DNA from 3 places in the Paraburkholderia sp. BL6665CI2N2 genome. Region 2 is predicted to be linked to each of the others. Evidence: predicted binding sites of a transcription regulator. Region 2 holds the regulator's gene; each other region holds the start of a gene.
The links. Region 2 encodes LexA, which represses DNA repair genes until DNA is damaged. Its sites were predicted from a motif close to ACTGTATNNNNATACAGT; they were not measured.

Region 1: recA (recombinase RecA) is a predicted target of LexA. The motif match lies at 4,362-4,379, and genes of this name have one in related genera.
Region 3: imuA (translesion DNA synthesis-associated protein ImuA) is a predicted target of LexA. The motif match lies at 8,344-8,361, and genes of this name have one in related genera.

What each region holds. Positions count from the first base shown of each region.
Region 1 covers NZ_SORC01000001.1:4,975,699-4,985,724, forward strand. Annotated here, with positions in the region: gene sucD (succinate--CoA ligase subunit alpha) at 1-283, opposite strand, end outside; gene sucC (ADP-forming succinate--CoA ligase subunit beta) at 434-1,603, opposite strand; gene B0G81_RS22225 (DUF2889 domain-containing protein) at 1,600-2,340, opposite strand; gene recX (recombination regulator RecX) at 2,490-3,197, opposite strand; gene recA (recombinase RecA) at 3,205-4,281, opposite strand; gene B0G81_RS22240 (response regulator transcription factor) at 4,515-5,297, shown strand; gene B0G81_RS22245 (sensor histidine kinase) at 5,307-6,854, shown strand; gene B0G81_RS22250 (MFS transporter) at 7,073-8,731, shown strand; tRNA gene B0G81_RS22255 (tRNA-Met) at 8,821-8,897, shown strand; gene B0G81_RS22260 (hypothetical protein) at 8,992-9,342, shown strand; gene B0G81_RS22265 (MarR family transcriptional regulator) at 9,473-9,916, opposite strand.
Region 2 covers NZ_SORC01000001.1:7,510,298-7,520,323, forward strand. Annotated here, with positions in the region: gene B0G81_RS33690 (ABC transporter permease) at 1-394, opposite strand, end outside; gene nodI (nodulation factor ABC transporter ATP-binding protein NodI) at 488-1,402, opposite strand; gene B0G81_RS33700 (universal stress protein) at 1,699-2,163, shown strand; gene B0G81_RS33705 (DUF2939 domain-containing protein) at 2,328-2,990, opposite strand; gene B0G81_RS33710 (hypothetical protein) at 3,092-3,436, opposite strand; gene lexA (transcriptional repressor LexA) at 3,542-4,192, opposite strand; gene B0G81_RS33720 (sulfate ABC transporter substrate-binding protein) at 4,507-5,547, shown strand; gene cysT (sulfate ABC transporter permease subunit CysT) at 5,709-6,611, shown strand; gene cysW (sulfate ABC transporter permease subunit CysW) at 6,608-7,636, shown strand; gene B0G81_RS33735 (sulfate ABC transporter ATP-binding protein) at 7,636-8,694, shown strand; gene B0G81_RS33740 (CysB family HTH-type transcriptional regulator) at 8,789-9,715, shown strand; gene B0G81_RS33745 (asparaginase) at 9,940-10,026, shown strand, end outside.
Region 3 covers NZ_SORC01000001.1:5,432,513-5,442,538, forward strand. Annotated here, with positions in the region: gene B0G81_RS24430 (hypothetical protein) at 388-1,707, opposite strand; gene B0G81_RS24435 (DUF6471 domain-containing protein) at 2,579-3,094, shown strand; gene B0G81_RS45620 (BPSL0761 family protein) at 3,534-3,800, shown strand; gene B0G81_RS24445 (hypothetical protein) at 3,905-4,441, shown strand; gene B0G81_RS44775 (hypothetical protein) at 4,495-4,878, shown strand; gene B0G81_RS24455 (RNA 2'-phosphotransferase) at 4,961-5,584, shown strand; partial or broken gene B0G81_RS44780 (delta(1)-pyrroline-2-carboxylate reductase family protein) at 5,798-6,106, shown strand; gene lhpH (trans-3-hydroxy-L-proline dehydratase) at 6,170-7,177, shown strand; gene B0G81_RS24470 (hypothetical protein) at 7,729-7,947, opposite strand; gene B0G81_RS24475 (hypothetical protein) at 8,020-8,229, opposite strand; gene imuA (translesion DNA synthesis-associated protein ImuA) at 8,376-8,969, shown strand; gene B0G81_RS24485 (hypothetical protein) at 9,596-9,859, opposite strand; gene B0G81_RS24490 (hypothetical protein) at 9,956-10,026, opposite strand, start outside.

The DNA.
Region 1 (10,026 bases), 2.5 Mb from region 2:
GATCCAGATCGGCTTCGACCGCTTCCCAGATCGCAGCCGCGGCGCCTGCCGGCGGAACGTAAATCACCGACACGGTCGCGCCCGTTTCAGCCTTGGCTTCAGCGACGCTAGCGTAGATAGGAATGCCTTCGAAGTCTTCGCCGGCACGCTTCGGGTTCACGCCCGCAACGTACGCTTCGCGGCCGTTTGCATATTCACGGCAAGCACGCGTGTGGAACTGACCGGTCTTGCCGGTGATGCCCTGCGTGATGACCTTGGTGTCTTTGTTAATCAGAATCGACATGTATTGACCTCTGTTCGTTTGGCGTCGTGCGGCGGCGCCGCGAGGCGGAATGTTCCTCGCCCGCGGCGCGCGCACGTCGCCATTCGTAATCCTGGTTAATCCTGGCAAAAGCCCTGACAAAAGCCCTGGAAAAAGCGGCTAAGGGAAGGCTTACGCCTTGCCCGCAGCAGCCGCGACGACCTTCTGAGCCGCTTCTTCCATGCTGTCCGCCGCGATGATCGGCAGACCGGATTCAGCGAGCATCTTCTTGCCGAGGTCTTCGTTCGTGCCCTTCATGCGGACCACGAGCGGCACCTTCAGCGAGACGGCCTTCGACGCCGCGATCACGCCTTCCGCGATCACGTCGCAGCGCATGATGCCGCCGAAAATGTTGACCAGAATCGCGGTCAGGTTCGGGTTTTTCAGCATGATCTTGAACGCTTCCGTGACCTTCTCGGTCGTGGCGCCACCGCCCACGTCCAGGAAGTTCGCCGGTTCGCCGCCGAACAGCTTGATGGTGTCCATCGTTGCCATGGCAAGGCCGGCGCCGTTCACGAGGCAGCCGATGTTGCCGTCGAGCGAGATGTACGCGAGGTCGAACTTCGAGGCTTCGACTTCAGCCGGATCTTCTTCGTCCAGATCGCGATACGCGACGATTTCCGGGTGACGGAACAGCGCGTTCGAATCGAAGTTGAACTTGGCGTCCAACGCGATGACCTTGCCGTCGCCGGTCAGGATCAGCGGGTTGATTTCGGCCAGCGATGCGTCGGTTTCCCAGAATGCCTTGTACAGGCCTTGCAGGATCGCGCGCGCTTGCGGCAGCGAAGCAGCGGGCACGCCGATCTTCGTGGCCAGTTCGTCGGCTTCGGCGTCTTTCAGGCCGGTTGCCGGATCGACGGCGATCTTGTGGATCAGCTCAGGCGTCTTTTCCGCGACTTCTTCGACGTCCATGCCGCCTTCGCTCGATGCCATCACGACGATCTTCTGCGACACGCGATCGATCACGAGGCCGACATACAGTTCCTTCTTGATGTCAGCGCCTTCTTCGATCAGCAGACGATTCACCTTCTGGCCTTCCGGACCGGTCTGGTGCGTGACGAGCTGCATGCCGAGGATCTGTTCCGAGTACTCGCGAACCTGATCCAGCGACTTGGCGACCTTCACGCCGCCGCCCTTGCCACGGCCACCCGCGTGGATCTGAGCCTTCACGACCCATACCGGGCCGCCGAGCTCTTCCGCGGCCTTGACCGCATCATCCACCGAGAAGACCGGCTTGCCGCGCGGTACCGCGACGCCGAATTTCCGCAGGATTTCCTTACCCTGGTACTCGTGAATCTTCATGCGTGATTCCCTTCAGTCTGAGAGTTGGATTGAACTTCGTTTCCGCTGCCGTCGTTCATGCCGGACGCGTTGCCGCCCTCGCCTGTCTGGCGGACTGCCCCGTCGCCTGACGATGCCGCGCGATCCGCTGTATACGGAGCGCGGCCATACCAGCGCGGATAAAACTGCTGCACCGCCTCGCCGTCGAAACGCAGCGCGTGGCAGCGTCCCAGCTGGAATGGCGGTTTATCGTTGGAATGCTCGCCTGTGCTGTTAGACGATCCGTCTCCTGAACCTGCGTTCGCGCCCGGCGCGCTGTCACCGGTATTCCACACTTCACCCGCGAACGCCTGAATCGCGGCGGTCGGCAGCATTGCGCACAGCTCGGTGAGATGCGTGCAACCCGCCGTGCCACCGAGTACACGGGCAGACTCGCGACGGAAGTTTTGACGGAGATTGAGCCCGATGAGGGCACGGTAGGCGGGATTGCTGGCTTGGCACAAACCAGGATAGGGCACCCAGTCGGACGACGCCTCGGCGTCGACGACATTGAGCTTGCGATCGATGGTGATGCGAAGCCAGAGTTCATGGATCGGCTGACCCTTGGGCCGGACGCCCGACGCAAGCACTACGTCGCGCGGTTTTTGGTCAGTCAAGCACGCTTCCACATCCCACAGGCCATCGGCTCGCTCATAGGCTTCCGCTCTGATTGCGCGACGATGGCGCAACTGACGGGACACGGGCGGGGAGAGCGGCATGCGGGAGGAAAGGCCGGATTGGAAAACCCACGAATTTTAGCATACTGGGTATTTGGGACAGGTCCGATTGCGCACGGCCGTGCCGTGCGCGGCTGGGAGCGGAACGTGCCACCCCAAAGGCTTTTGCGTGCGAACGATGGACGACGCGACTACTCGCCGCTCCACTCCTCGTCCATTCCCTTGAGGATTTTGCCGATCGTGGCGCCCGAAAATCCGCGCGATGCCAGAAAGCGCTGCTGTTTCGCCCGTTCGGCGGGCGTTTCGGGAAGCCGGCCGAACTTCTTTTGCCAGACGGCATGGGCACGGGCGAGTTCGGTTTCGCGCAATTGCGCGCTGGCCTCTTCGACGAGCGTTTGGTCGACCGAATGCTGCTTCAATTCGCCGACGATCCGGCTCGCGCCCAATCGCGACGAGCGGCGATGAATCAGGCTTTCGGCAAAGCGCGAGTCGGACAGCCAGTTTCCGGCTTCCAGCGAGTCGAGCACGGTGTCGAGAGAATCGGTTTCCTCGACGAATGGCTTCAGCTTGCGCGCCAGTTCGGTGCGGCTGTATTCGCGGCGGGATAGATAGCCGAGCGCGCGGCCTTTTAAAGACCGTGCCGGACGTTTGGACTGTTTGGCTTCGTCTTGCCCGGGTTTCGCTTCGCCTGGAACGCGACGTGAACGGGTGTAGGTGGTTTCGGAGGGATCCGAGCCTACGGGCGGCGGGGATTCAAACCGCGCGCGCTGCGGATTGCGGCCCGCAGCGCGGTCGTGTGCGTCGAACGATTCGAATGGATCGAACGACTCGTCGTCTTCATCACGCGGGCCGTCCGCGTGGCGTCCGGAATCGGACAACGGCCGGCCCTTGCGTATCACGTGATGGTTACTCTTCTTCGTCCGCGACTTCAGCGGCTGCGCCGGTCACGGCTTCAGCCATGGCATTCACGCCCAGCGATTCGCGGATACGATTTTCGATTTCACGAGCGATATCCGGATTTTCGCGCAGGAATTCACGCGCGTTGTCCTTGCCCTGACCGATACGTTCGCCGCTGTAGCTGTACCACGCGCCGGCCTTGTCGACGATCTTGGCTTGCACGCCCAGGTCGATGATTTCGCCCTGACGTGAAATGCCCTCGCCGTACAGAATGTCGAAAATCGCTTCGCGGAACGGCGGCGCTACCTTGTTCTTCACCACTTTCACGCGCGTTTCGTTGCCGATCACTTCGTCGTTCTTCTTGATCGAACCGATACGGCGAATGTCCAGACGCACCGACGCGTAGAACTTCAACGCGTTACCGCCCGTGGTGGTTTCCGGATTGCCGAACATCACGCCGATCTTCATGCGGATCTGGTTGATGAAGATCACGAGGCAGTTCGTGCGCTTGATCGTGCCGGTGAGCTTACGCAACGCCTGCGACATGAGACGCGCTTGCAGACCCGGCAGCGAGTCGCCCATTTCGCCTTCGATTTCAGCCTTCGGCACGAGCGCCGCGACCGAGTCGATCACGATCATGTCGATCGAACCCGAGCGCACCAGCGCGTCGGCGATTTCGAGCGCCTGTTCGCCGGTGTCCGGCTGCGAAACCAGCAGTTCGTTCACGTTGACGCCGAGCTTGCCCGCGTACTGGATGTCCAGCGCGTGTTCCGCGTCGATAAACGCTGCCGTGCCGCCGAGCTTCTGCATTTCGGCGACGACCTGCAACGTCAGCGTGGTTTTACCGGACGATTCCGGGCCATAAATTTCGACCACACGGCCACGCGGCAAACCGCCGACGCCCAACGCGATGTCGAGGCCGAGCGATCCGGTTGAGACCACCTGGATATCTTCGACCGCCTCACCTGCGCCGAGCCGCATGACCGACCCTTTGCCGAACTGCTTTTCGATCTGTGCGAGTGCGGCAGCGAGTGCCTTGCTCTTTTCAGCCGTCAGTCCAGCCGAGCCTTTCTTGCTTTCTTCCATGAATCGTCCTTTGCTATGATGAACGGCGTCTGAGGCGGATGTGCAGCCCACTTTGAAAGGACAGCACACGAAACCCAGACACTGTATAAAAAAACAGTAGTTTTGGCAAGCACGATTCTCATGCGAACGCGCATTTTTACCGTCGCGCTGCCCAACTACCCACAATAATTTTCGGAGACCGCTGTGCGCCGGGGGGACACCCCGCGGTGCCGGCAAGGCCAGGCTGGCGCACCATGCGAATTCTGATTGCCGAAGACGACAGCATACTCGCGGACGGTCTGGTTCGATCACTCCGCCAATCGGCCTATGCCGTCGATCACGTAAAGAGCGGCGTCGAGGCCGATACCGCGCTGTCGATGCAATCTTTCGACCTGCTGATTCTCGATCTGGGCCTGCCGCGCATGTCCGGCCTCGAGGTGTTGCGGCGCTTGCGCGCGCGCAATTCCACCCTGCCGGTGCTGATTCTGACCGCCGCGGACAGCGTCGACGAGCGCGTCAAGGGCCTCGACTTCGGCGCCGACGACTACATGGCCAAGCCCTTCGCGCTGAACGAACTCGAAGCACGCGTGCGCGCCCTGACGCGGCGCGGCGCCGGCGGCGGCCCGACGGTCGTGCGGCACGGCTCGCTGTCGTTCGACCAGGTCGGCCGGATCGCCTATGTCAACGAGCAGGTGATCGACCTGTCGGCGCGCGAGCTGGGTTTGCTCGAAGTGCTGCTGCAGCGGATCGGCCGGCTGGTTTCGAAGGAACAACTCGTCGATCATCTATGCGAATGGGGCGAAGAAGTCAGCAATAACGCGATCGAGGTCTACGTACATCGCCTGCGCAAGAAAATCGAGCCGAGCGGCGTGCGCATCATCACCGTGCGCGGTCTGGGCTACTGTCTTGAGAAGGCCGCGTCAGCGCCGAGCGCAAGCACGAGCGCGAACGCTACGACCACGCCCGCACCCGCCGAGCCCGAACCGCCCGCCGCGCCGCCGTCCGGCGCAATGCCGGCGAGCCATCACTACAAATAGAGGCCGCCCATGTCCGCACGCGCAGATCGCGCTACGGCGCACGCGGCGGACCTCGACGAGGCGCGCGACGAGCGCTACGCCAACCCGTTCGCCCCGCCCGACGAAACCGAAGCCGCCGCCGAGGCGCGCCCGCGCTCGCTGTTCGGCGAGATTCTCGACTGGATGCTGGCGCCGCTGCTACTGCTTTGGCCAATGAGTCTCGCGGTCACCTATCTGGTCGCCAAGTCGATCGCGAACGGCCCGTTCGACCGCGCGCTGGAAACGGACGCCTACGTGCTGGCCCGCCAGATTCATCCGGTGAACGGCGTGGCGGAACTGACGCTGCCCGACTCCACGCGCGACTTTCTGCGCGCGGACAATGTCGACAGTGTGTTCTATCAGGTGCTCGGCACGCGCGGCGAACTGGTGGGCGGCGAGCGCGACATGCCGCTGCCGCACGAGGAAGACCGCCCGCAGCCCGGTCTCGTCGAATTTCGTGACGATGTGCTGCGCGGCAACGATATCCGCGTCGCCTACACGACTGTGGAGTTTCCGCAGACGCCCGGCGCGCAACCCGTGCTGGTGCAGGTCGCCGAAACGCTCGACAAACGCAGCCAGCTCGCCAACGACATCATCAAAGGCGTGATCTTGCCGCAGTTCGTGATTCTGCCGCTCGCGATCCTGCTGGTGTGGTTCGGGCTCTCGCGCGGGCTCGCGCCGCTGCACGCGCTACAGGCGCATATCCGCGCGCGCCGCCCGGACGACCTGTCGCCGCTCGAGGCGCGGCGCGCGCCGCCGGAAATCGAGCCGCTCGTGACCTCGTTCAACGATCTGCTGACGCGTCTCGAACAGAACATGGAGCTGCAAAAACGCTTTATCGCCGACGCCGCGCATCAGATGAAGACCCCGCTTGCCGGCTTGCGCACGCAGGCCGAGCTGGCGCTGCGTCAGGACGCCTCTGCGGAGGTGCATCGCTCGCTTGAGCAGATCGCCACCAGCTCGGAGCACGCCGCGCGGCTCGTCACGCAACTGCTGGCGCTGGCGCGCGCGGAGAACCGCATGTCGGGTCAGATTTTCACACCGGTCGAAGTGACGGAGGTCGCGCGCAGTGCAGTGCGCGACTGGGTTCAGGCCGCGCTCGCCAAGCAGATGGATCTGGGCTACGAAGCGCCTGAAGAACCGGTCGAAGTGAACGGCAATCCGGTTATGTTGCGCGAAATGCTTTCGAATCTGATCGACAACGCGATCCGCTATACGCCGCCGGGCGGCCGCATCACCGTCAGAGTGCGGGACGACGCGGCGGCGCGGCTCGTGCATCTGGAAGTCGAGGATACCGGCCTCGGCATTCCGGTCGCCGAGCGTTCGCGGGTGATCGAGCGCTTCTACCGGATTCTCGGCCGCGAAGGCGACGGCAGCGGCCTCGGACTCGCGATCGTCCGCGAGATCGCGACCATGCACGGCGGCGAGCTGACGATCGACGACAACGTCTATCAAACTTCGCCGCGGCTTGCCGGCACGCTCGTACGCGTCAGTTTGCATGTGCGCGAACGGGCCGGGACTTACCCTAACGCGACCTGAATGCGTCGATTCCCCGACTCAATATTGAGACACGTTGGGTGTAAATTGGCCCGCTTTGGCACCAGATAGGCGCGTGTTGGGCGAAAACCCACAACACAGACCAGGCCTGCAAATTCACCCCGCCACGTCAGTACGCCGTAAGTTTCCACTCCAATAATCGGTTTCACGGGAACGCCGTTACCGGCGAACCGCGTGCATATCGATATTGGAGACGACATATGGCTACCGTTGGCGGGCAAATCTCGCACGTGCCGATGACGCGCGAAGAGAAGCGGGTGATCTTCGCATCGTCGCTGGGTACGGTTTTCGAGTGGTACGACTTCTATCTGGCCGGCTCGCTGGCGGCCTTCATCAGCAAGAGCTTCTTCTCCGGCGTCAATCCGACAGCCGCCTTCATCTTCACGCTGCTCAGCTTCGCGGCCGGCTTCGCGGTCCGGCCGTTCGGCGCGATCGTGTTCGGCCGGCTCGGCGATATGGTCGGGCGCAAGTACACGTTCCTCGTGACGATCGTGATCATGGGCCTGTCGACGTTCCTGGTCGGCTTCCTGCCGGGTTACGCGTCGATCGGCTTTGCATCGCCCGTGATCTTCATCGCGATGCGGATGCTGCAAGGCCTCGCGCTCGGCGGCGAGTATGGCGGCGCCGCCACCTACGTGGCCGAACATGCGCCGCCGGGACGCCGCGGCTTCTACACGGCATGGATCCAAACCACCGCCACGCTCGGCCTGTTCCTGTCGCTGCTGGTGATTCTCGGCGTGCGTACGGCAATGGGTGAGGATGCGTTCGGCGCCTGGGGCTGGCGCATTCCGTTCATCGTCTCGATCCTTCTGCTGGCGGTGTCGGTGTGGATTCGTCTGCAACTGCACGAATCGCCGGTGTTCGAGCGCATCAAGTCCGAAGGCAAGACCTCCAAGGCGCCGCTGACCGAAGCCTTCGGCCAGTGGAAGAACCTGAAGATCGTGATTCTCGCGCTGATCGGCCTCACCGCCGGCCAGGCCGTGGTCTGGTACACGGGCCAGTTCTACACGCTGTTCTTCCTGACGCAGACGCTGAAAGTGGATGGCAGCAGCGCCAACATCATGATCGCGATCGCGCTCCTGATCGGCACGCCGTTCTTCCTGTTCTTCGGCTCGCTGTCGGATCGTATCGGCCGCAAGCCGATCATCATGGCCGGCCTGCTGATCGCCGCGTGCACGTACTTCCCGCTGTTCAAGGCGCTCGCGCATTACACCAACCCGGCACTGGAAGCCGCGACCGCGAAAGCGCCGATCGTCGTGATCGCGAATCCGGACGAGTGCTCGTTCCAGTTCAACCCGGTCGGCACCGCGAAGTTCACGAGTTCCTGCGACATCGCCAAGAGCGCGCTCTCGAAGGCCGGTTTGAACTACGAGAACGTCGCCGCGCCGGCGGGCACGCTGGCGGAGATCAAGGTCGGCGATACGGTGGTCAACACGTATGACGGCAAGGCCGCGGACGCCAAGGATCAAGGCAAGGCGTTCGACAAGACTCTCGCGACGACGCTGAAGACCGCCGGTTATGCGCCGAAGGCCGATCCCACGCAGATCAACTGGCCCATGACCGTGGTGATTCTGACGATCATGATGATCTACGTGACGATGGTCTACGGCCCGATCGCGGCGATGCTGGTGGAGATGTTCCCGACGCGCATCCGCTATACGTCGATGTCGCTGCCGTATCACATCGGCAATGGCTGGTTCGGCGGCTTCCTGCCGGCCACCGCCTTTGCGATCGTGGCGGCGAAGGGCAATATCTTTTCGGGGCTGTGGTATCCGATCGTGATCGCGCTCGTCACCTTCGTGATCGGCATGCTGTTTGTCCGGGAAACCAAGGACTCGGATATCTACGCGAAGGATTGACGCGTCTGATGGACGTAACGGCTTCTTGAAAAAGTTGTGCACCGGGGGTTGACAGCCTCCGGTGCCGTCCGCATAATCTCGCTTCTTTCGGCGAATTAGCTCAGTTGGTTAGAGCGACGGAATCATAATCCGCAGGTCCGGGGTTCGAGTCCCTGATTCGCCACCAGTTGCAAGAAAAAGCCGCTGATCCGCAAGGTTCAGCGGCTTTTTTGTTTTGGCTTTCCGAACTGCAACTACAGCAACTTCAAGGAGGTTTCTTGATGACGTTCCGCACCGCCGCGCTTGCCGCGGCTACCGCTTCCATCGCTTTGCTCAGCGGCACGGCCGCATTCGCCGCTCAGGCTCAGACACCGCCCGACAGTCAGTGGCGCAGCAGCGCGACCACGCTCTCCACACTGCTGCAGGACGGCTACAAGATCGTCGCTGTCGTGAATGGCGCCCATGGCAGCGCTGGGTCAGCCGACACGATTTTCGTCCAGCGCGATCAGAGCGCATTCAAATGTATCGACCCACAGCAGACCGACGCAAAAACGAGAACGTCCGTCGCGCCGCCGACATGTTTCGAGCTGGTGCCGCCGTCGGGAGCGTCGGGGACGCCCGAGTCGAAGTAACCGGCACGGCAGGCCGAAGCGTGCGGTCAACCGCACGCGCTGTGCCGACCTACGGACTTTGAAGCTGCGGCTTGAAAGAAGCCGGCGGCGGCGCAATCGACACCCCGCTCAACCAGCCGCGCGCCGCCTGTCACCGATCCACCAACCGGCTAAGATTCCCCCGCACGCGCTGCAACAACGCGATCAACTGCTTCGCTTCTTCATCGGTGAAGCCGTTCAGCGCTTCAAGCGCGACTTCGTCGCCGACCTTGCGCGCCTTGCCGAGTGTGCGCTCGGCCTTCGGCGTCATGTTCACCTGACGCTCGCGGCGGTCCTGCGGATTGGCCGTCCGCTCGATCCAGCCGCCCTCTTCCATCCGATCCAGCAGACGACCCGCCGAGATCGGCGCGACCTCGAGCAGGTCCGCAAGCCGCGCCTGATTGGTGTCGCCGTAGTGCGCGAGATAGGCCAGCACGCGGCACTGCGCGCGCGTCAAGTCGACCGACGACTTCGCGAGATCGTCGAAACGCTTGCCTGTCAGGCGACCGACGTCGGAAATCAGAAAGCCGAAGCGCTCATCGAGTTGGGTTGTCATGCGCGGATTATACGAAAAGCCTTCGTTTCAGCGTTGAAACAGGCGTATTCAGGCTCCGCATAATTCCCAATGGCAGGCACGTGCGCAATCGATATACTAAGCATGCTTAC
Region 2 (10,026 bases):
TCACCTCGCCGAGCACGATGTCGCCGAGCGTCAGCGGCGTATGCATGATCGCTTCCCAGGTGCGCTGCACATGCATGCGCGAGAAGCCCGAATACATCGACTCGAAACTCGCCGACATCATCACGCTCGAGGCCACTGTGCCCGCCGCGAGAAACGCGATATACGACACGCCGTCGACATGGCCGACCATCAGCCCCAGCCCGAAGCCGAGGCCGAACAGATAGATCATCGGGTCGGCCAGGTTGCCGAACATCGAGGCGATCGCGAGTTTCTTCCACACCAGATAGTTGCGGCGCCACACCGCGATCCAGTTGCTGGCGTTCGCGGGGAAGGCGGCGAAGGTTTCCTGATTGGATGGCGTGTCGCCGGCGGTTTCGTAGGTGCGTGCGTCCATTGCGTGTCTCGTGCGTGTCCCTGCGTGGTTTCTGTCAGGGCGTCGTTATGGTTGTACCGCGTTGCGTGCGATGCCGGTCTCGACCGATGCGCTTCAATCCTGCATCTCGCGGCCCGTGAGCCGCAGGAACACATCTTCCAGATTCGCCGGTCGATGCAGATAGCGCAGATCCGCGCGCTGCTTGAGCCGCGCATGCACCGGCTGCGCGTCGTTGACATAGCAGAACAGCGTCTCGCCGCTGATCTCGGTGCGCTCGACGAGCGGCGCCAGTTCATCGCGCAACGCGACGGGATCGGGTCCGAAGATCTCGATCACATCGCAACCGATCTCGGAAGCGATCAATGCGCTCGGCGCGCCTTCGGCGATCTTGCGTCCTTCCTCGATCACGCACAGCCGGTGGCAGAGGCGTTCGGCTTCTTCCATGAAGTGCGTGGTCAGCAGAATGGTCTTGCCGCGCGCGAGCAGCGAGCGCAGCCGCTCCCAGATCAGATGCCGCGCCTGCGGATCGAGGCCGGTGGTCGGTTCGTCCATGATCAGCACATCGGGATCGTTGACGAGCGCGCGCGCCAGCGTGAGGCGCCGCTTCATGCCGCCGGACAACTCGCTCACGCGCGCGTCCGCCTTGCTTTCGAGCCGCGCGAATTCGAGCAGCGAAGGCGCCATCGCACGGCATTGCGCGGCGCTCAAACCGAAGTAGCGGCCGAACACCAGCAGGTTCTCACGCACCGTGAAGTCGGGATCGAGATTGTCGAACTGCGGCACCACGCCGACGCGCGCCCGTGCCACGCGCGCGCGGCCGGGGATCGGCTCGCCGCACAGACGGATCGTGCCCGCGTCCGGCGCGGCGATGCCGAGCAGCATACGCAACGTGGTGGTCTTGCCCGCTCCGTTCGGGCCGAGCAGGCCGAAGCATTCGCCGGCGTTGACATGAAACGACAGTCCATCGACGACCGTTTTTTCGCCGTAGCTTTTTTTGACTTGATGAAATTCGATGGCGGCTTCGGGCATGGATCGAACGAGTCTCCAAGGAGGGCGTGAATGACGTGAATGACGTGAGTGGCCGGGGGAGGCGGCCTATTCTAGGGCATCGGCGCGACACTGTTGGTTCGCCCCGACAATCCGAAGCCGGTTTCTTGCACTGCGGCATCGACGCGCGGAGACCCTCCCAGCGGCTCGCGCACCTGTTTAGGGCGTGGTTAGAGGGTGGTCAGCGCACACTTAGCGTTTTCCATCCCTTGCAACCTGAATTGCGGCGCACCATGATTAATTGAGAATCGCGCGTCCCGCGCGAAGGGAGAAAAATCATGGCGAGCTACCAGAAAATCCTGCTGTGCTACGACGGCTCGCGCGAAGGCCGCAAAGCACTCCGTTGCGGCGCCGACTTGGCGTTGGATCTGAAAGCGGAAACGCATTTGCTGTCCGTCGTTGACATGCGCTCGAGTATTGCGCAAAGCGCGGGCCTGCTGACCGACGTGGCCTGCGGCAGTTTCGAAAAGACCGCACGCGACATCCTGCAGGAAGGCGTTGATTGGCTCACCGAGCGAGGCGTCACCGCACAAGGGCATTTTGCATTCGGCCATCCGATCGATGAGATCGCCACTCTCGCCAATGAACTGCATGTCGACCTGGTCGTGGTCGGCCACCGTTGCCGCACGGGTTTGTCGCGATGGTGGATGGGCGCGGGCAATACGCCGCTGCTCGACCGTGTCTCGTGCAGCATTCTGGTGGCGTGTTCTTCGGCGCAGGAGCAGCAGCAAGCGGCGGCTTGATGCGCATGTCGGCCATTGAGGGCGGTTGGCTGGGGGTCGGGTACTCCGGCCTCACTACCCGATGGCCTTGACGTCATAACGAAGTCGCTGCACGACTCGTCACGACTCGCCGAATAATTGGCGCGATCAAGGGATCCGCGCCATACAAAGCCGACGTGCCGCGATCACTCGTTCAGATTGACCGCGGCCAGCTTCCACGTGAATATCCCTTCGCGCCGAAAGATCGCCGAGTAACGCGCGTCGCCGGCGCCATGCTGGTACGTGACGACAAACTCGTTGAGCCCACGATAGCCCGCCGTGGTCTGCGGCGGTTGCGGGGGCGTGGTGTTGGCATTCCCGTTCGCCGCGTTGCCGGCAGGAGGCGCTGCCGGTGCCGGTGCGGTCGCGGCGGCGTCGGACGGATTGTTCGCGGCCGGCGGCGCGGGCGGCCGCTCACCCGGATCGCCGCGCGGCGGCATGCCGTTCAGCAAGGCCGCGACACCGTCCGGTGTGGCATAGGCATCCACGAGCGGGCCGATCAACGCGACGCCGATCATCGCGCCGATGGCGGCCAATGGATTGCCGTTGCTGTGCGCGCCAAGCCGGCGTGTCAGCAGGCCGGCGACCTGTTCCTTCAGGCTCTCACGCAACGCAGGGAAGTCGACGTACTGATTGACTGTTTGCGCGTCGCGCGCATCGGCCGCGCGTTTGAGATTGTTCAGCGCGATGTACGGCGACGCATAAGCAAACCCCAGTGCGGCGATCACCACGCTCACGATTAGCGTGACGATCAGCGGCTTTGTGGCGCCGCCTCTGCTGCCGCGTTGGGTATGTTTCGGAACTGCCATCGAGTGGGACTCTCCATCAGGTGTGATCTAACGTGGACCGCGGCCACGCGAAAACGATCCCACGCAATGCAATCTCTCGCCGCCCGCTCAAGACAGGGTCATCACGACTCGAACACCGCGCCATGGACGTTGGCTTCGTCGGCGATGCAGCGGTCGATCATGCGGCAAACCGCGTCCATCGTGCCGACCATGATGAGACGCGACGGCCCGTGATAGACCCGCACCGGTGCGCGACGCGCGGGTTCGGCCGTATTCAGGCCGGAATTCAACGACACGCGGGCAAACGCCGGCAACGACGAAGGCAAGCTCGACGCAGCCTCGGGCGAGTCGAACAGCGACGGTGTGCTGCGCGTGGCCGCCTCGATCAATGAGCAGGGCACCAGCTTGCGAAGGTGACGCAGACGACCGAACTGGCGAAAGGGCAGCAGGCGGGCAAGACGTTCCATGAGACTCTCCAGACGATGCAACGTTGATGCGGCGTTGATGCAGTGTCGATGCGACATTGACGCGGCTTTTTATTCTGTTGAACGCGCAAAAGGGTTAGAACTGGGTTAGAACTCGCCGGGGCGGATCAGCCCCACGGCGATACCCTCCAGCGCGAACTCCGCACTGCCGGTTTCAACGAAGATGTTTTCGTAATCGGGGTTCTCGGCGATCAGTTCGAGCCCGTTCGGCCGGCGCTTCAGGCGCTTGACCGTGACGTCGTCGCCGAGCCGGGCAATGATGATCTGGCCGTCTTTTGCTTCGCTGCGCTTTTGCACCGCGAGCAGGTCGCCGTCGAAGATGCCCGCGTCGCGCATGGACAGTCCGCGCACCTTCAGCAGGTAATCGGGCTTGCTCGAGAACAGCGCCGGGTCGCACGCGTAGTGCTGCGAGATATGTTCCTGCGCGAGGATCGGGCTGCCGGCGGCAACGCGCCCGATTAGCGGCAGCGACAGTTGCATGATGCTGGCGTGCGGCAGCGTGAACTGGTGCGGCGAGTCTTCCGGACCGGCCAGCAGGCGAATGCCGCGCGATGCGCCGGCCGCGAGTTCGATCACGCCCTTGCGGGCGAGTGCGCGCAGATGTTCTTCTGCCGAATTGGCCGAGCTGAAACCCAGCTCGGCGGCGATCTCCGCGCGGGTGGGCGGAAAGCCGGTGCGTTCGATAGCCCTGCGGATCAGATCGAAAACCTGCTGCTGTCGTGCGGTGAGTTTGGTCATGGCGCCACTGTATGTATGAACAGGTGACTGTATTTTTATACAGTATTCGGCGCAATTCAAGCTTTACTTTAAGTTCGGGGCGAAGGGCGGCGTTCCAGCGCCGTCAAACGATGCTTTAACAGCCGTTTTCGTTCAGCAACGCCTTATCCAGCTGTCGTTACCACTTTTGAGTATTAAAAAATGAAGAAACATTATTTTTAATGATGAAAGCCCTTCGATAGACTGGGCCTCCAGTTGACGTTCATGTGCACGTGACCGCGACACAAGAAAAGACACCACACGCTGTTTCAGCGGACAACGCGGAGAAAGTTGACATGAATCACCAAGGTACGGGGCTGGCAGGCAGGACGCAGAAACTGATCGCGGCGCTCGCATTGAGCGCGGCGGGCGCGCTCGGTGTGATGGCGCAGGCGCACGCCGCCGACACGACGCTGCTGAACGTCTCCTACGACCCGACGCGTGAGCTGTATCAGGACGTCAACCAGGCGTTCGGCAAGGAGTGGAAGGCGAAGACGGGCGAGACGATCACCTTCAAGCAGTCGCACGGCGGCTCGGGCGCCCAGGCGCGCTCGGTGCTCGACGGTCTGCAGGCCGACGTGGTGACGCTGGCGCTCGCCTATGACATCGACGCACTGGCGAACAAGGGTTTGCTGGACAAGGGCTGGCAGAAGCGGTTGCCGGATAACGCCTCGCCGTACACGTCGACGATCGTGTTTCTGGTGCGCAAGGGCAACCCGAAGCACATCAAGGACTGGGACGATCTGATCAAGCCGGGTGTGTCGATCGTGACGCCGAACCCGAAGACGTCGGGCGGCGCGCGCTGGAACTACCTCGCGGCTTGGGCGTACGCCGAGCATCAGCCGGGCGGCAATGATCAGAAGGCCAAGCAATTCGTCGGCAAGCTGTACAAGAATGCCGGCGTGCTGGATTCCGGCGCGCGCGGCGCGACCACCAGCTTCGTGCAACGCGGCATTGGCGACGTGCTGATCGCATGGGAAAACGAAGCGTTTCTGTCGCTGAAGGAATTCGGTCCGGAGAAGTTCGAGATCGTGGTGCCGTCGGTGAGCATTCTGGCCGAGCCGCCGGTCGCGGTGGTGGACAAGGTGGTCGACAAGCACGGCACGCGCAAGGTCGCCGAAGCTTACCTGAACTTCCTGTATAGCGAGCAAGGCCAGGAGATCGCGGCGAAGAACTTCTACCGTCCGCGTTCGAACAAGGTGCCGGCCGAGCTGACCGCCAAGTTTCCGAAGCTGAAGCTGTACACGGTGGACGATTCGTTCGGCGGCTGGACCAACGCGCAGAAGACGCACTTTGCCGACGGCGGCGTGTTCGATTCGATCTATCAGCCGCAGTAACAGGCCCGCTGCCGGCATCGGCAAAGGCATAGGCATAGGCACAGGCATAGGCAGCACGACGCGGCGACGCGTCACTCCCGAGCGCGCCCCATGGGGCGCGCTTTTGGCCGCCAGGGCCCGGCGGCCGGCAATACGAGCATCAACCTGAACGAGTAACGAGCATGACGACGTTGACCTTCCGAAAACCGAGCGCGTTGCCCGGTTTTGGCCTGACACTCGGCATCACGGTGGCTTATCTGAGCCTCGTGGTGCTGATTCCGCTTGCGGCGACCTTTCTCAAGACCGCCACGCTCGACTGGAGCCAGTTCGTGCGCGCGGTGAGCTCGCCGCGCGTGCTCGCGTCGTATCGGCTCACCTTCTTTTCCGCGCTCGGCGGCGCGCTGATCAATGCGGTGTTCGGCTTTCTGGTGGCGTGGGTGCTGGTGCGCTACACGTTTCCGTTCAAGCGCATTGTCGATGCCGTGGTCGATCTGCCGTTCGCGCTGCCCACCTCGGTCGCGGGTATTTCGCTCGCGGCCGTGTACGCGGGCAACGGCTGGATCGGGCAGTTCCTCGAGCCGCTCGGCCTGAAGATCGCGTTCACGCCGGCGGGCGTGCTGGTCGCGCTGACCTTCATCGGTTTGCCGTTCGTGGTGCGCACGGTGCAGCCGGTGCTCGAGGAGTTCGAGCGCGAGCAGGAAGAGGCGGCGGCGTGCCTGGGCGCATCGCGCTGGCTGACGTTTCGCCGCGTGGTGTTGCCGGCGGTGTTTCCTGCTCTGCTGACGGGCTTCGCGCTGGCATTCGCGCGCGCGCTCGGCGAATACGGCTCGGTGATTTTCATTGCCGGCAATGTGCCGATGAAGTCGGAAATCACGTCGCTGCTCATCATCACCAAGCTCGAGCAGTACGACTACGCGGGTGCGACTGCGATCGCGGTCGTGATGCTGGTCGTGTCGTTCCTGATGCTGCTCTTTATCAATACCTTGCAGTGGTATCTGCAGCGCCGCACGAGTCGTGGGGGCGCGGGCCCGGCGCCTGCTGCCGCGAGTGTCGCGGCGATCGGTGTCGGCGGAGGTGCGCAATGAGCCGCGATTCCGTGAAGAATGCAGGTACTTCCGCAGCCGTGGCCGTGGCGCCGCGCGCGCCGCTGAACGTCGCGCGCCGGCCCGATCCGGTCACCGAACCGCCTGTCGTGCGCTGGATTCTCACCGGCGTCGCGCTGCTGTTTCTCGCGCTGTTTCTCGTCGTACCGCTCGCCGCCGTGTTCTATCAGGCGTTGAACAAGGGGCTCGGCTTCTATCTGGAATCGCTCGCCGATCCGGACGCGCTCTCGGCGATCAAGCTCACCGTGATCACCGCCGCGATCGCGGTGCCGCTGAACCTCGTGTTCGGCCTCGTGGCTTCGTGGTGTATCGCCAAGTTCGAGTTCCGCGGCAAGGCGCTGCTGACCACGCTGATCGATCTGCCGTTCTCGGTGTCGCCGGTGATCTCGGGCTTGATCTATGTGTTGATGTTCGGCGCGCAGGGCTGGTTCGGCCCGTGGCTGCAGGACCACAACGCGCAGATCATTTTCGCGGTGCCGGGCATCGTGATGGCAACGATCTTCGTCACGTTCCCGTTCGTCGCGCGTGAACTGATTCCGTTGATGCAGGCGCAAGGCAACGACGAAGAAGAAGCCGCGCACGTGCTCGGCGCGTCGGGCTGGCAGATCTTCCGCCGCGTCACGCTGCCCAACGTCAAATGGGGCCTGCTGTACGGCGTGATTCTGTGTAACGCGCGGGCAATGGGCGAGTTCGGCGCGGTGTCGGTCGTGTCGGGCCATATTCGCGGCCAGACCGACACGATGCCCCTGCACGTCGAAATTCTCTACAACGAATACAACTTCTCGGCGGCGTTCGCCGTGGCGTCGGTGCTGGCTCTGCTCGCGCTCGTGACGCTCGGCCTGAAGCTGCTCGCCGAGCGCCATATGTCGGCGGAACTGTCGGCCGCGCGCGACGTGCCCGCATACGCGGGTCCCGTTACGCCTGCGGCCAATGCAACAAGCGCAACACACACAACGCAAACAACGCATGCACCGCAGCAACACCCGCTCAAGCAAGGAGAGCTGTAATGGGTATCACCGTTCGTAACCTGCAGAAGCGCTTCGGCGATTTCGTCGCGCTCGATAACGTCTCGCTCGACTTTCCGCCGGGCGAACTGGTTGCGCTGCTCGGGCCGTCGGGTTGTGGCAAGACGACCTTGCTGCGCGTGATCGCGGGACTCGAATACGCTGACGGCGGCCAGGTCGTGCTGCAGGGCCAGGACGTGGCGACGGTCGGCGCGCGCGAGCGGGAAGTGGGCTTCGTGTTCCAGCATTACGCGCTGTTCCGCCATATGACGGTGTTCGAGAACGTGGCCTTCGGCTTGCGCGTGAAGCCGCGCAAGGAGCGCCCCTCGGAAGCGGTGATCCGCGAGAAGGTGCATGAACTGCTCAAGCTCGTGCAGCTCGACTGGCTCGCGCAACGCTATCCGTCGGAGCTGTCGGGTGGCCAGCGGCAACGTATCGCGCTCGCGCGCGCGTTGGCCGTCGAACCGAAAGTGCTGCTGCTCGACGAACCGTTCGGCGCGCTGGATGCGAAGGTGCGCAAGGAACTGCGCAGCTGGCTGCGTCGTCTGCACGACGATCTGCATATTTCGACGATCTTCGTCACGCACGATCAGGAAGAAGCGCTCGAAGTGGCCGACCGTATCGTCGTGCTGAATCGCGGGCATGTGGAGCAGGTGGGCAGTCCGCAGGACGTGTACGACCATCCGCAAACCTCGTTCGTCTACGAGTTTCTCGGCGCGGCGAACCGTCTGCATGGCAACGTCGATGCAAGCGGTTTCGTGGTGGACGGCGCGGCGCTGCCGGTTTCCATCAAGGCCGATTTCAGCGGCCCCGCGTTCGCCTATGTGCGTCCGCACGATCTGCAGTTGTACCCGCAGGCGTCGGGACATCGCGAAGGCATCGTCGTCGACGTGCGGCGCGTGGTGACGCTGGGTGGCTCGGTGCGGGTCGAACTCGCGGGCCGCGAGGGCAACCTGCTTGAAGCCGAACTCGATCGCGAAGCGTGGCGCGATCTGCAGCTCTCGATCGGCGATGGCGTGACCGCGGTGCCGCGCGCCTTGCGTGTGTTTCCAGCGCAGTGAGCGCAGCGCAGTCAGGCGCGCAGCGACAGCAACACGACCCGGCGTTTCAAACGAACTCAAATAACTCAACTCTGGCCGAACCGGAGACATCAAGATGAATTTCCAGCAATTGCGCTTTGTGCGCGAAGCCGTGCGTCAGAACATGAATCTGACCGAGGTGGCGAACGTGCTGTACACGTCGCAGTCGGGCGTATCGAAACAGATCAAGGATCTGGAGGACGAACTCGGCGTCGACATTTTCATTCGACGCGGCAAGCGCCTCACGGGCCTCACTGAGCCGGGCAAGGCCGTACATCAACTGATCGAGCGGATGCTGCTCGACGCGGAGAATCTGCGCCGGGTCGCGCGCCAGTACGCCGATCAGGATAGCGGCCACCTCGTCGTGGCGACCACCCATACGCAGGCGCGCTACGCGTTGCCGAAGGTGATCCGTCAATTCACCGAGGTGTTCCCGAAAGTGCATCTGGCGCTGCGTCAGGGCAGCCCGCAACAGATCGCGCAGATGATCATCAACGGCGAAGCGGACATCGGCATCTCCACCGAAGCGCTCGACCGTTTCCCGGATATCGTCACGTTCCCGTGCTATTCGTGGCATCACGTCGTGGTCGTGCCGAAGGATCATCCGCTGGTGGGCCGTCCGAATCTGACGCTCGACGAAATCGCGGAATTCCCGATCGTCACATACGATCAGGACTTCACGGGCCGCTCGCATATCGACCAGGCGTTCGCGAAGGCGGGCGCGTTGCCCGACGTCGTGCTGACCGCAATCGACGCCGACGTGATCAAGACCTACGTCGAACTCGGCATGGGCATCGGCGTGGTCGCGGCGATGGCCTACGATCCGAAACGCGATACGGAACTGGTCGCGCTCGACACGCAGCATCTGTTCGAGGCGAGCACGACGCGGGTCGGTTTGCGCAAGGGCGCGTTCCTGCGCGCGTACGCGTACCGGTTGATCGAGATGTTCGCGCCGCAATTGAACGAAGCGGATATCGCCGCGCAGTTGCGCGAAGCGGTTTGATAGATGCGCCGGATCGTCGCGGTCCGGCGCAACGCCGAACGCTGCCGCACGAATTCAGCGCGGCGGCCGGTTAGTGTGAACTTCATGCGGGCTGCGGCTGGCCCTGGTGCAGACGCCACGCAAACGTGTGGCGCCAAAGCGCCGGCCTCATGCAACCCCGAATCGAACGGACATCCGTTTTTTCACGCATGGCGGCGCGCGGCGCATCGCTTACAATCGCCGCCATGAATACTTCGACTTCTTCTTCCGCTATACCTTCAAACGAAGGCGCCACGTCATTGCTGCCGCGCATCGTCGTGCTGGCGACCGGC
Region 3 (10,026 bases), 2.1 Mb from region 2:
CCAGTGCAAGCGCGCACTCGGGACATTGCAGTCCAAACCGGTTTCCTGACTCGACTCCTGGCCGCAGCTTGGGAAACATAGTCCGGAATGCGACGCCAAAAGCAATGTTGCGCGTCGCTGTCGCAGCCATCTCCTGCGACATCCCGCAGGTGCCGTACACCAGCAAAGTGTGCTTGGCAAGTACGTCCATGGGCTCACCATATGCGTTCTCGGTGATGCCACAGAACTGCTGAACGCGACATGGAAGAGTGCTGTACAGAAGCAGGCCTCGTCGATTGCCAACCCGACTGATTTCCTTCGCCTCCTTCGACGCAGTTGTTTGCGCGACCATCGCAGCTATGCTGGTGGCGCTCTCACGGGGCACCGCGGGGAATAGCATCAAGCGCGTCACGGCTTGCTCTCCAAAAGTTCGAGGGCTGTTGAAATAGTTTCCCCATAGAACAGCGGAGCATTCATCTGGTTGTCCTGAAGAGGAAACGAGTCCGCGTAGTCAGACCTGAAGCCGAGATTACGGGACTGGACCAGGCCATTTGCGAGGAACCGCAACGAAGTCAGCATCCCGACATCGAGCTCGAGAGCGGAGTGCGCATATGCTTCGAGCAGGCTTTCATTAAGTTCGCTCTCGCGCGTAATTTCACCAATGCTGTAGGCATACGCGGCGAGCTTCGTTGCCGGTTCAATCAAGCCCTGGGTGTGTCGCCAGAGCTCTTTGAGAAACCAGTCGGGCATGGGATGGGAAAACCTGAACCGAAAGTAATTCTCCCAGAGGTAGTCAGCGAGAAAGAACCATTGGTCATCTTCAAGTTGAAGCGCAAGGATAGAAACGGGAACCCTCCGCAGAGCATGGACCGCCTTTCCGTGAGCGTCGGAGGCGGTGGTAGCCGCCGTGGTCGCGAAACAAACAACGGGGATACCGGACAGCTCCGTGAACCGCGCAAGCATGCCAAGCAGCACGCCTCCGGCCTCTCCCTTGACGGCTTTTCGAGTCAGGTTGGGAACAAGAAGCGCACCGAGGTTGTGCTGAATCGCAAGGCTGCTCATGGCGTTTGCAACTTCGTCGTTGTCCCGGCGAAACGGGCCCGTCCGATACGTGGAGGAACCATCTGACACCGCAGTATCCATTTGCTTCAAAAACGTATCGACGAAGGTACGAGGCGAACCGGTCGCGGGAAATGGGACGGTTAGCGACTTGACGATGCTTATGTCGAACCGCCCACCAGCGGGAGAGTCGGCGTAGAACCGGTGAGCACTTGTTCCGATGCAGCGCTGTATCGCGCTGACCACCGCCTGCTCCCCATGCCCAGCGGGTATTGATACCCAGATGCCTCGCGCACCTGATGTCGGAACGGAGACGACTGGCGAATTGAACCGACGCCCGTGCACGTCTTCCGAGTCCGCGATGAAGCTAGCCGCGTCGTAGAGCCGGGACTGGAACAAAGGGTCAGCGGGATTACGTTCAAGCCTGCTATGGGTGATGTTCGTGACGAGCTCATAGAATAGGCGGACCTGGTCGTCCGTCGGAAAGTTTGGGAACCCGTCGGATTCCATCAAACCAGACTTCCTTCGCACCGGGTCGAAGGTCAACTGCTTCAAGGCGTCGAAACGGCTTCGCCACAGTGGCGTGTAGTCGAGAGCCGGATTGTGCTTGCGGCCATTGAGCGGAGCCGGGTCGAGAACTTCGTCGACAATTCCGTCTAAGGTCGCCATCACGCCGGGCTCCGCGCGACTTCGCCTTGATGCTGTTGAGTCGGCAGCGGAGCGAGGCCCAGACTAGACCGCTCGACAGACGCGACAGCTAGCGGAACGTCTCTGGCTTCGCTGCTCGTCAGGTTGCAATGGAGTTTGCCAGGAAAAGGCAGTGGCTTGGATGGCGCCAGGCGTGCGCCGACCGCACTACCGTTGAAGGGTGTGTGCATACGGTTCCCACACAAAAAAAGGGCGAGTGAACGCCCCCTGAGCCTGCAAAGCGAGCAGGCAGGGGTTGACAACACGAACCCAATGTGAGAGATTACGCGCGCACGAAGTTGCGGAGGGCTCTTTTTGGGTCCACCGGAAGCGGGGCGAAGAGACTCGAACTCTCTTCGCCCCGTTTTTATTTGTTACTTTGAAACAGCGCTAAGACCTCCAAGTCCTTAAAAATGATGTCGCCCCATTTCCTTGGCTACGAAATGTGCCCCACGCCTGTGGCGCTTGGTCAGGAACTCCGCTTGACAAATGGCCCATTAGACGGTAAATTAGCCCGTCATTGTACCCTCAGGGACTTCGCACAGCAACTTTTGTGCGCGTTGGCGCACGCCTGTAGCGTCTGAACGCCAACTCTTACTTCCCGCTTCTCCTGCTGCTCCTCCCCTCCTTCGTGCCGGCACCTGCTTTTGTCGATGCCCAACACCTCCTTGGCCTTCTGCTCAGCTCGCTCGTATTCCCGTTCTTATTGGAGAGCCAGGGCACAGTACAATCGCTCGGAGTCACCTTTCTTTTTCCGCCACGCGCCGGTCTGATGCAGCTCAATGCGACGTGAAGTTGGTGACTTTTACTTCAGTTTAGTTTAGTCCGGCATCGCACGATTGCAAGGAGCCTTGTGAGCCACGTCGACACCTGTTGGGCGGATATGGCCGCGCGAGTAGTGCGCGTCATTCTGGCGCGAAAGGGGATGGGATATGCCGAACTCGCAACGGCGCTACGGGCCGTGGATGTCAGTGAGAGCGAGCGGTCACTTGCGCTTCGCGTGACGCGTGGGCGAGTGAAACTGTCCATGTTGCTTCAGATTCTGCATGTCACGCACTCCGTGATACCCCAACTTTGGCTCGATGCTTTTTCCCGGTCCGATAGCTGGCAGGCCCGTGCCACAGCGGTTCTCGAAGCTGAACTATCTCGACATCCCACCGTGTCGGTCGATAACCTAGCACAGCGCATGGTGCAACTCGGCGCCAGTCTGAGCGAGAAGACGCTGGCCTCGCACATCGACCAAGGCAACATCTCCCTGCCTGAGTTCCTCCAGAGCATTCTCGCGCTCGGCAGCTCGAGCCTTGACCTCTACATTGATTACCGCGACCTGATTGCGGTCGGCCGCTCCGCCGCTTCTGAACGCTCGTAGGAGCGTCGCACAACCATTTTCTTGCCATCCCGATTTTTTTTCCTAAAATAAAAACGGACGCATTTGAATCTCTTTTTTTGACGCTCCCCGGTCGCCTCCCGGCCGCGCCGGTTCGCGTCAAGCGGTTTGGCTAAGTCGAGGTCTCAGAGGCTGCCGCTCTGGTCGTATTCCTATCAGTTGGAGTGGAGTCGAATGTCGGGCACTTGCACTCGGAGAGTGTCATTGCCGACGTCAGCACGCGGCCAGTTTGTCGGGCTTCGACTCCAACTGGCGTACCGATTCCGCAGTCAGTACGTTCTCCGGGGCTTCGATGCGAGTCACCGTCTGTTCTGAAGGTGCCCAGCGGATGGCCGATACACGCTTGAACGTTTGGTGCGCCCTAGTCGGAGTTACTTGTAAGCACCCATGCCTCGACCGGTGCGCACTTGGAGAGAAAGACATGACAACGCCAGTGGAACGTACGAAGGCTGTAGTCGATGCGCGGATTTTTCTGCAAATGCTGAGCAATGCAGAAGAAGTCACGATTCGCGGTCTAGTGCAATCAGTCGCGATAGGTCTGCTAAAGCATTACCCATTGAATGTCGAGTTGGACGCGTCAGCGTCCACGCTACCAGAAGTCTGGGCGCATCCGACTGCCGAGTGCCCCAGAGAACTTGCGGCGTGCACCCGCGTGGTTCCGCTATTCCCAACACGCACTGATGAATAGCTTGAGTGAGAATCCCTATGCCGCGCCGTCAAAAGAACTCAACGAGTGAACCCTCGTCCCCTGATGCCCACGTATTAGAGCTTTTGCGGAGCGCCGCGGTCGCAGTGACCCTGTTCGACCCTGTGGGAGCTCGCGCGCTTCTCGAAATTCCGGATGCCGAACTCGGGCGCCGGTTCAAACGCGCGCTTGTGAGAGTTGCGGGGCTAGCCACAGTGTTGAACATAGAACAACGTTCGATTCGTGAAGAAAGCGCGCAACGGCGGAAGGAGCTTGGTTCAACCAAGCGGGAGTCGACGCCGGCACGCCTAGTTGCCAATGCAAAACTACTACACAAGTCTCATTTCTGTGCAGCCATCGGGCTCACCCCCCAAAGGGTCAGTAAAGAAGTCGCTGCTCAGCGCATCTTCAGTGTCGACATCGAAGATGAACCGTATTTCCCGGCCTTCTTCCTAGTTGAAGAAATTCGCCGAAAGGACCTAGCGAAAGTTGTGCGAACGCTTGGTGATTTGAAAGGCTGGAGCAAGTGGACTTTTTTCACAACGCCCGTTGGTGCGCTGGATGACCTGACACCGTTGCAAGCACTCTTTTATGGCGACAGGAAGCAAGTGTTGCGCGTTGCCGCGGAATTCGCCGAGCAGTGAGGAATTCGTGGTTGGCAATAGACTACAGTAGGTCTCTATCACCAATATTTGCGATGGAAGCAATCTGGGACTTCGCCCTCAATAACCCCGCACTTCTGGTCGTGCCGGCAGTCGGGTTCGTGCTGAGCTTGGTCGTGCTGCGCATCAAAACGCGATACGTGAACGAAGGGGTTTTGTTTAGGCGCAAGCCTGCGACGCAGCGCGACCACGACGCTTCAAAATCAGCGGAAAAAGAGATGAACTCGGACAACCATATTGACCTTGAGATTGCGCTTCGCAAGCTTCACGAATTGGGCCTAGAGGATGGCGACTTGGGCTATGCCTACTGGTATCAAGTCGGAGAGCTCTTGAGGCAAGCGGGCGGCATGCAAGCGCAAATAGACGCACTCGGTAAAGAGCTTGAACAGTTGCGGGCCGCGCGGCAGAAACTGGATTGAAACGAACAGAACGCCGCGGCAGCTGTGAGCTAGCTCGGCTGTACATTCTGGGTGCCACCGCAGGCGTGTAACCTCTATAAACATGAAAGCCGATTCGCGTCTTCCAACTGACCACGTCGCGGTTAGCAGACTTCTCTCGAAGATTCTGCGCCACGAACCCGAGATAGTCGGTATCCGTCTCGACGGCCAAGGCTGGGTATCTATTGATGAGCTGATACGCGCAATAGAACGTACCGCACGTAAGGCGGGTGCGTCAAAGCGACTGAGGACATTGCCGGCAATCACGCGAGACGTCATCCTCGCGGTCGTGACCACAAACGACAAACAGCGCTTTTCGCTATCTCCGGACGGCCTGCGGATACGAGCGGCGCAGGGTCACTCGATAGGCGTGGACCTTGGATATGCCGATATGGAACCGCCGGCTGTTCTTTATCACGGCACCGCCTGGAGCAACTGGGAGAGTATTGCTGCGGATGGATTGACGCCGCGGACCCGGCACGCTGTCCATCTGAGCACGGACGTCGACACAGCGACGCGCGTAGGTGCTCGCCACGGCCAACCACTGGTGTTAGTCGTGAACGCAGCGCGGATGCACGCTGACGGGTACGCTTTCTCGCGGTCGGATAACGGAGTTTGGCTTACCCCGGCTGTGCCGACGGCATACCTGTCAAAGTGGACGCCGGACGAACGCGGGGCGAGCTCATGAAGTTGCGTTCTCGCCCGTTCGGGCCGAAGTTACGCATCTTGGGACGACCAGCAACATCAAATCACGTCCAAGCTGTCCGCTAGCCGGCGGTGACGCACTCGAATCATCGCGAGCATGAGCCGTCTGAATATCGCCTGCCCGATGCGTTAGTGCATGCGATTGCTTCTCCCGGACCGATTCACAGCGTTAGGCCTATCCTGAGACGCGGTCGTCGGGGTCGGCGCTTTCACGGCAGACGCAGCGGAAATCGGCAAGGAAACCGTCGACGCAAGCTGCGTGGTCGTAGACGACCCCGTCGGTGCACAGCATGAAGCCGGCGACCTTATCCAGGCCAGGGTTGATTGGGCCTCAGTTTCTCCCCTAGCCAAAGCGCTGGCTGGCGAGCTGAAGCCGGGTGCGCCTATTCTGTTCAAGAGTGTTGGCTGTGCTGCCTGGGACCTGGCCGCATGCCGTGTGGCACGTTCAGCGCTCGACTCAAACATCTGCCAGGTCGACGCGGACGTGTCAGTGACGTTGATTTAAATTGCTCGCTGGTTTGGTACGGCGAGTAAAAGCAGAACATCCACAGATTTCACCGACGCAAACATGAAAATCACGCGCACCATCTCGACTATTGAAGTTCACACCGGCGGTGAAGCGTTCCGCATTGTCACCAGCGGCCTTCCCCGCCTGCCCGGCGACACTATCGTCAAGCGACGGGCGTGGCTGAAGGAGAACGCCGACGAAATCCGCAAGGCCCTGATGTTCGAGCCTCGCGGTCATGCAGACATGTACGGCGGTTACCTGACGGAGCCGGTTAGCCCGAACGCTGATTTCGGTATCATCTTCCTGCACAACGAAGGCTACAGCGACCACTGTGGACACGGGGTCATCGCGCTGTCAACGGCGGCGGTCGAGCTTGGCTGGGTGCAGCGTCAAGTACCTGAAACGCGCGTAGGTATCGACGCGCCGTGCGGGTTTATCGAAGCATTCGTGCAATGGGACGGCGAGCATGCGGGCAATGTTCGTTTCGTGAATGTGCCGTCCTTTATCTGGAAACAGGACGTGACGGTCGAGACGCCGTCGTTTGGTTTGGTGACTGGCGATATTGCGTTCGGCGGTGCATTCTACTTTTACACCGATGGTCAACCACACGGGCTTGAAGTTCGTGAATCTTCGGTGGAAGAACTCATTCGTTTTGGAGCAGAGGTAAAGGAGGCTGCGAACAAGGCGTTCCCGGTCGTGCACCCTGATATCCCTGAAATCAACCATATCTACGGGACAATTATCGCTAATGCACCGCGGAGCGACAGTTCCACACAAGCCAACTGCTGCGTATTCGCCGACCGCGAAGTGGACCGTTCACCGACCGGTTCTGGAACGGGCGGCCGCGTTGCGCAGCTTTATCTACGCGGAAAGCTGAAAAAGGACGAGACCCTTGTGAACGAGTCCATTATTGGGACTGTGTTCAAAGGGCGAATCCTCAGTGAGACAACCGTAGGCGATTTCAAAGCCGTCATTCCCGAAGTCGAGGGCAATGCCTTCATATGCGGGTTTGCGAATTGGATTGTGGACGAGCGTGACCCGCTGACGTACGGATTCCTCGTTCGATAGGCCAAATGCAGTAGAGGCATCCGGTGGGCGCCTGACGATGAGCAATCCGCTGCCGTTCAGCCGAACATCACACTTGGCGCACCTACGTCCCGATGAAGCTTTCCTGGTGGTGCTTTGTTGCGCTGATTCGGTGCTGGGATACTGGTCGTTTACGCAAGCTTTAAAGATTTGGCGCGCTGTGCAAGTGGGCTCGGCGATTGCACTTGCGCCATCGGGAACACCGGTGGTTAAGGGGATAGTCGTGAGTTTTGGCTGCTTTCCTGACGTTATCAAGGCAGTGGTCTTAAACCGTTGGGGCGTTTTCGGCGTCGCCACCGTGGTACTTTCGGCTACCGGTGTTCGATTTTCAGACCAAAAGAAGACGCCGCAAAAAACAGTCGAAGCGTTACGGTTTCTCGGAGCTCCGCCGAGGCTCGACGGGAAAGCTAGGGGTCTGGCTGTACTGACTTGGGCCTGCTCGGACTCGGCACTTTACGCGCGAACGACTGGGCGTGGTTCGACCACGACCGGCGATTCGTCAAGCTTGGAATTATGCCGTGGCGCCTTGGCGGTCAGCCATGGCTATCGACCCACGCGCGACACCACGCAAGACCTGCTGATTCTGCCTCTTCATCAGTATCGAATGCGCCGAGCACTCCAGACGCTGCTACAACCTTCGAGTCGCGCATGATTGTGCCGCTGCCGGCGAAGCGCTCCGGTCGCAAGATGTCGTCCTGCTGAAGGATGGCATGGCCCCACAGGGTATATCCACGGTATTTGTCAGTCTGCATCTGTCGACCCTTGTCGGTCCTCCATCCGCTTCTCATCAATGATTGCCGAAATTCGAGCGGCTCGACAAGTATCTACTGCTTGAGCCGTGCAGTGTCGATTCCTGCCATCTTCAACGTAGCGTCAATCACCTTCAGCTCTTGGCCGAAATCAAGCGGCCATTCCTCACCGTCGCATCGTACGGTCATGCCGTTATGCATCGAAATCAGATGACGCGCTTTGAACAGGGCGTCCACAAGCTTTGATTCCCGTTCGGCTTCCCGAACCCATTCGTCCGCTCTCATGATAGGACCTCCTCTGCTCAACGGAAGCAGGACATGAAGCCGAGCGATGTTTGCCGCGCAGCCCGTCCCCCAAATAAAAGTGACAGTTCACGCCTACGAATTTGCGTGTACGATACTGTATAAATATACAGGTTTTTTGATGCCACATGTCTAGCGCAACTGTCACGACTGAAGAGATACATCCGTCCCTGTGGCGTGCGTCTCAGCTCGCGCGTGGCCGTGGACGAGTCGTTGAGACCGGCTATCCCGCGCTGTCTGCCGAGCTTCCCGGCGGGGGCGGGCCGGTCGGTGCGCTCATCGACCTGATGGTCCAGCAAGCGGGGGTGGGTGAATTGCGATTGTTGCGCCCCGCGCTCAGCGCTGCAGGAAATCGGCCAGTTGCATTCGTGCGGCCGCCGCATACGCCCGACGGACTGGGGCTCAGCTATATCGGGTTGTCTTTGGACCAGGTGCTTCGAGTGAAGACGCCAAAAACCGCGAATGCGCTGTGGTCGGCGGAGCAGATTCTTCGTGCCGGCAGCTGCGGCGCGCTGATTTTCTGGACGCAGTACGCGCAGGCTTCATCGCTTCGACGTTTGCACCTCGCTGCCCAGTCAGGCTCGCGCGGATGGATGGTGATACGGCGGCGCCCCGTTCGGGCGGAGTCGCGAGAATCGACTCTGAAACGGAAAGATTTACTGCCATGGGGCCATTCGGTTCGTGCGGAGCAAAATACGTTCGCTGTTTCAACGGCCATTTGATGGATTTCTTTATTGGGATTAGCCCTTGGGCGGCAGCCTTCGGCACAGCAATCCCGGAGTCGGCCGTTGACGACCACGGCGTCCCGTTGCAACCAATATCGGCAGGGCACATGAGCGGCAGCACAAAGAGAATTGGCGATGACTACGTGCCGGGCCAAAGAGCTCGCCTTTTACTGCAACTCCCATACAAGCCAACGGCGGTCCGACCGCCGCCGTTAGGCGCCAGCCAGGTTGGGATATCGGGAGTGCTGTGCATTGGCTACTGTCGGCAATCACCCCAGGCAGTAATTTGAGAACAAAGGGCTCTGCCGTTTGCCGACAAACTGCATCGGTGGGTGAACGGATATGCAGTATCACGCGGCCGCGACGGTCGGGTATTCTCGAAACACTGTGTGCGCAACTTCTGCTCGTATCCGCGGCACTCATCATCGTGCAAGTTGCGGAACTCATCTAGCTTGTCGTGGTTCGCTCGTTATGACCATACGACGACGTAAGCAATGAGGAGTGTGATGAAGTCGTTGAAGACCAATCTGTGCGCAGGACGACAGAAGGGTGGCACGACGGTCGACGCCAAGGTCGTGCGCCGGTTTTGCCAGGACGTGCTCATTGCCGATTGGGGCGGGCACTCACACCGCGTCGGGGATGAGACGGTCGTTGTGAGGATTGTCTGGCAACACCGCACCATGTGCGCGAATCGCGGCAATGAGTTCCGATGGCGTTATCTCGTAGCGCACTTCGCGGTGTATGCCCGGCTTGCGTTCGTCAACGTCTATCAGCAGCACGGCTTTCCCATCCGCCGACAATTCCAGTCGCAACACGCGCACCGGGCTGTCCGCCCCGTCGTATTCGGTTATCAGCGTCATCGCGCCGGAAGCGCCTCTTGCAGGCATGATGATTCTCCCCGTGATTCTCAATGCGCTGATTTTACCGGCGGTCGAGGCCAAGGCGGAAAATGCGCGCGTGAGCGTCACGAGCGGCATCCATGGTCACGGGCCCGCGTCCTGCCATGGCGTTTTCCGGTCGCTCTTTGCGAATCGCGATAGCCGCTTTTGTGCCT